One region of the Candidatus Pseudoscillospira sp. SGI.172 genome, then DNA from elsewhere that is predicted to be linked to it. Evidence: riboswitches for the same ligand, from Rfam matches in the RefSeq annotation. Region 1 holds a riboswitch; the other holds the start of a gene.
What was found. Region 1 has a riboswitch for thiamine pyrophosphate ahead of ACQRD3_RS10295 (energy-coupled thiamine transporter ThiT). Riboswitches for the same ligand answer to the same signal wherever they lie in the genome.
Positions count from the first base shown of each region.

Region 2: it holds a riboswitch for thiamine pyrophosphate, as region 1 does, so the genes downstream of both, ACQRD3_RS06445 (ECF transporter S component) here and ACQRD3_RS10295 (energy-coupled thiamine transporter ThiT) in region 1, are expected to answer to the same signal.

Region 1 is NZ_JBNPLQ010000026.1:19,075-21,541, reverse strand. It holds gene lspA (signal peptidase II) at 1-131, shown strand, start outside; gene ACQRD3_RS10300 (RluA family pseudouridine synthase) at 118-1,029, shown strand; TPP riboswitch at 1,113-1,230, shown strand; gene ACQRD3_RS10295 (energy-coupled thiamine transporter ThiT) at 1,308-1,889, shown strand; gene ACQRD3_RS10290 (HAD-IIB family hydrolase) at 1,904-2,467, shown strand, end outside.
Region 2 is NZ_JBNPLQ010000012.1:32,570-35,036, reverse strand. It holds gene ACQRD3_RS06455 (hypothetical protein) at 238-918, shown strand; gene ACQRD3_RS06450 (Fe-S-containing hydro-lyase) at 915-1,472, shown strand; TPP riboswitch at 1,533-1,643, shown strand; gene ACQRD3_RS06445 (ECF transporter S component) at 1,710-2,327, shown strand; gene ACQRD3_RS06440 (ABC transporter substrate-binding protein) at 2,329-2,467, shown strand, end outside.

The DNA.
Region 1 (2,467 bases):
CCACCACCTTTATGGATTTCGCCGTCTTTAACGTGGCGGACATCTGCGTGGTGACGGGCGGCATTCTCATGGTGATCTACGTTCTGTTTTTCTATGACAAGCAGAAGGAGGCCCGCCATGACGCCCCTTGAGCTCATCGCCGACCGGGAAGGGGAGCGCGTCGACCAGTTCCTGGCCCGCAGCCTCCCGGAGCTCACCCGCTCGGCCGCCCAGCGGCTGCTGGAGGAGGGGAAGGTCCTCCAGCAGGGCCAGGCGGTGAAGAAAAACCGCAGGACTCTTCCGGGGGAGGGCTACACCCTCTGTATCCCCGACCCGGCCCCCATCGACGTGCTCCCCCAGGACATCCCTCTGGACGTGGTCTATGAGGACGCCGACGTCATCGTGGTCAACAAGCCGGTGGGGCTGGTGGTCCATCCCGCTCCCGGCCATCCGGACGGCACTTTGGTCAACGCCCTGCTCTACCACTGCGGCAGCAGCCTCTCCGGGATCAACGGCCAGCTCCGCCCGGGCATCGTCCACCGCATCGACCGGGACACCTCAGGGCTCATCATCGCCGCCAAAAACGATCCTGCCCACCTGGCCCTGGCCGCCCAGCTTCAGGATCACAGCCTCTGCCGGGAATACCGCGCCGTGGCGGTGGGCAGCCTGAAGGAGGATGCCGGGACGGTGGACGCCCCCATCGGCCGCCACCCCACAGACCGAAAGCGGATGGCCGTCGACCCCAAAAACGGCCGGAGCGCCGTGACCCACTGGGAGGTGCTGGCCCGCTACCCCGGCCACACCTATGTGAAGTGCCGCCTGGAGACCGGCCGCACCCACCAGATCCGGGTCCATCTGGCCTCTATCGGGCACCCTCTGCTGGGGGATGTGGTCTACGGAGGCAAAAAACCGGTCCCCGGTCTGGCGGGTCAGTGCCTCCACGCCAAAAAGCTCTCCTTTCTCCACCCCCGCACCGGGGAGCGGGTGACGGTGGAGTGCCCCCTGCCTGACTGGTTCCAGGCGGTTTTGGACCGGCTGGAGCGGAAATGATTCCCGTTTTGGTCTCTTTTCCCCACCGCGCCTTGACAATCCCCCCGCTTTTGGTATAAAATAATTCACAGGCCGTAAGGACAAACTGAATACAGGGGCGCTGGACGCAAGTCCGGCTGAGATGCAGGAGTGTAGTGCCGCTCCCGGTCCCTTGAACCTGATCCGGGTAATGCCGGCGTAGGAAGCGATTTGGTGACACATCGTCTCTTTTTCGTACCGCAATGCGCCTTCCCCGGTTTGCGCTTGCGGTACTTTTTTCAAAAGGAGAAAAAGAAACGATGGAAAACACAGCGACAAGATCCCGTTCCCGGAAGTATCTGGCCGTGCGCAGGCTCTGCGAGGGGGGCCTGATGGTCGTTTTGGCTCAGATCCTGAGCTTCATCAAGATCTGGGAAATGCCCTGGGGCGGCTCCATTTGCCTGTCCATGCTCCCCATTTTCCTCTTCGCCGTCCGTTGGGGCACCGGCAGCGGCCTGCTGGCCGGCTTTGTACTGGGCGTGCTCCAGTTCATGTATGACGGCGGCTTTGCCTTGGGCTGGCAGTCCATTCTAGGCGACTATCTGGTGGCCTTCACCGTCCTGGGCCTGGCCGGTCTCTTCCGGGGCTGCAAGGGCGGCATCTTCTGGGGCACCGTGGCAGGCTCCGCCGCCCGGTTCCTGGTCCACTACGTAGTGGGCGCCACGGTCTGGGCCGAATACATGCCCGAGACCTTTTTCAACCTGACGATGACCACCCCCTGGTTTTACTCCCTGCTCTACAACGGTTTTTACATGGTCATCGACATGGCCCTGTGCCTCATCATCTTCGCCATTCTCTACAAGCCCATGCACAAATATCTGACGGGGGCGGACCTCCGTTAAGAGGAGGGACCCCTTTGGGAAAATTCGACGGCGTGCTCCTGGCCACCGATTTCGATGAGACCTATTACAGTGCCGCGGGCGCTGTTCCCCCGGCCAACCTGGAGGCCCTGGCCTACTTTGAGGCGGAAGGAGGCATCTTTACCGTCTCCACCGGCCGGGCCCACCGCACCTTCGCCCCCTTTCTCCACCTGACGCCGGTGAACGCCCCTGTCATCCTCTCCAACGGCGCCCAGCTCTACGACTTCGCCGCCGACCGCATGGTGATGGAGACCACCATCGCCCCCACCATTGCCGCCGACCTGGAGGCCCTCACCGCCCGCAATCCCCAGGTGGGGCTGGAGGCCTACCACGGAGAGGACATCTATATCTGGAACCCCAATTTCTGGACCTGGTATCACCTGAACAAGGCGGGCACCGGCGCCACCGAGTGCCCCATCTCCGCCATGCCCCTCCCCTGGGGCAAGGCCATCCTTCATCAGGATCACCCCTTTCTGCTGAAGGCCCAGGCAGACCTGCTGTCCCACTGGCCGGAGCGCTATGAGGCCATTTTCTCCAACCCCCACATGCTGGAGATCACC
Region 2 (2,467 bases), on a different contig from region 1:
CGCGGCGTGTACGTGGCAGAAAACACATTTCGGCCCGTAAGTGTGCGCATGGTCCGCCAAAGGCGACCATGCGTGCGCGCGACGGGCTGCATCCTGCTCGGAAAAGTGGCGAAGCCACTTTTTCGACAGCCTCAAATCCCGTCTCCCGTTTGAGGGGGCGGGATTTTCTTTCGTTGCCAGGCGTCGAAAAATGTGATATGATACCATATCATAATCTGGAATCAGGGAGGAACCTCCATGAGTGAGACAGAGTTGCAGTTCCGCACGGCGGCGTTCGGCGGATTCCAAAAGCAGGATGTGCTGGCCTATCTGGAGACCAGCGCCAGGGACCACGCTGAGAAGCTCTCCGCCCTTCAGCGGGAGCTGGAGGAGGCCCGACAGGCCCGGGCCGGCGCCGAGGCGCAGGCGGCGGAGCGGGAGGAGAAGCTGAGCGCTCTGGAGGAGGAGAACCGCCGGCTGGCGGCCGATCTGGCCGCCCGGTCTGAGACCCTTGCCCGGGAGAGCGCTCAGCGCGCTGAGCTGGCGGGGCAGGTGGAGGCGCTCAATGGGGAGATCCGGAAGCTCACCCCTGCCGCCGCGGCTTACGCCGGGCTGAAGGACCGCACCGCCGGGATCGAGCTGGAGGCCCACAGCCGGGCCCAGGCCATCGAGGCGGAGGCCAAGGCCAAGGTCAAGCAGACCAAGGCGGAGCTGGAGAGCTGGCTCGATCAGCTCCAAAAGGCCTATGACGGCCTGCGTGCCGATTTGAACGCGTCGGTGGAACAGGTGTCCGGAGAGCTGGAGCAGGCGGCTCGGACGCTGAAGGGCCGTCCGGCCGAGCTGGCGGCCCGGGATGCGGAACTGAAGGCCCTGCGGGAGAGCCTGGGAAAGCTGACCGGACCCAAGGCCCCCCAGCCCCTTCCTTTGGAGCGCAGATGAGCGGCGAGGTGAAGCGCCTGGAGAGCGGCGGCCTCCGCCAGGCGATGGGAACCCTGCGGGCCGGAGACCGGGTGCTCCTCTCCGGGGTGATCTACACGGCCCGGGACGCCGCCCACAAGCGATTTTTTGAGCTGCTGGACCGGGGCGAGTCCCTGCCGATCCCGCTGCGGGACGCGGTGATCTATTACGCCGGACCCACCCCCGGACAGCAGGGAATGGCGGTGGGAGCCTGCGGTCCCACCACCTCCGGCCGGATGGACGCCTTTGCCCCCCGGCTGCTGGACTTGGGGCTGGCGGCCATGATCGGCAAGGGAGAGCGGAGCCCGGCAGTGGCGGAGGCCATCGTCCGCAACGGCGCGGCCTACTTTGCCGCAGTGGGGGGGGCGGGGGCCCTCATTGCCAGGTGTATCCGCTCGGCGGAGGTGGTGGCCTTCGATGAGCTGGGCTGTGAGTCGGTGAAAAAGATGGTGGTGGAGGATCTGCCCCTCACCGTAGCCATCGACGCCCAGGGGAACGACCTCTATCGGATCGGCCGGAAGCAGTACCGGCGTTGAGGAAAAAATTCTTGCGAGAAAGCACGAAGTGTGGTATAAATAATGTTTGAAAGACCGCACAATTGAATCTGGGGGGGCCGGGGCAACCGGCTGAGATTTGGGCTGATACCGCCCATGACCCATGGAACCTGTTGGGTAATGCCATCGTAGGGAGAGTCGCGCGGATTTGTTTTTGCGCATAAAAGTCGCTCAGCGAAGGCTGTGCGGCTTTTATTTTTTGCAAGGAGGAAAACAAGCGTGAAAACAAAGAAGCAATGGGAACTCAAGGACGTCATCCTGATGGCCATTCTGGGGGTGGTGTTCTCGGCGGTGTATCTGGCGGTGTTTCAGGGCGGCCTGGTGCTGTCCACCGCACTGACCCCGCTGGGACTGTCCAACTTCGCCTTTGAGCTCATCTACGGAGTGTGGTTCATGGCCGCCACTCTGGCCGCCTATCTCATCCGCAAACCCGGCGTGGCCCTCATTACCGAGGTGCTGGCCGCCGCGGTGGAGCTGCTCATGGGCAACGCCGGGGGCCTGACCGTGGTGCTTACCGGCGTCATCCAGGGACTGGGAGCCGAGCTTGCCTTCGCCCTGTTCCGTTACAAAAAGTGGGATCTGGGCTCCATGTCCCTGGCGGGGATTTTCTCCGCGGTGTTCATCTTCTGCTATGAGCTCTACTACCTCAGTTACTATCTGCTCTCTCCCGCCCTCCTGGCGGCCCAGCTGGCCGTGCGCTTTCTCAGCGCGGTGCTCTTCTCCGGGGTGCTCTGCAAACTGGTGGGCGACGCCCTGGCCCGCACCGGTGCAGTAAAGAGCTATGCCATTGGAGCCACCGCCCGGATCGGGACCATCTACGATGAGGAGGACTCATAATATGGAACATTTGAAGGTTGTTCTGGACTGGTTCCCCAACACCAATCACACCGGCTATCTGCTGGCGCAGAAGCGGGGCTGGTTCCGGGCGGCGGGATTGGATGTGGAGATCGACGGAGAGGTCCACGGCTCCATGGAGC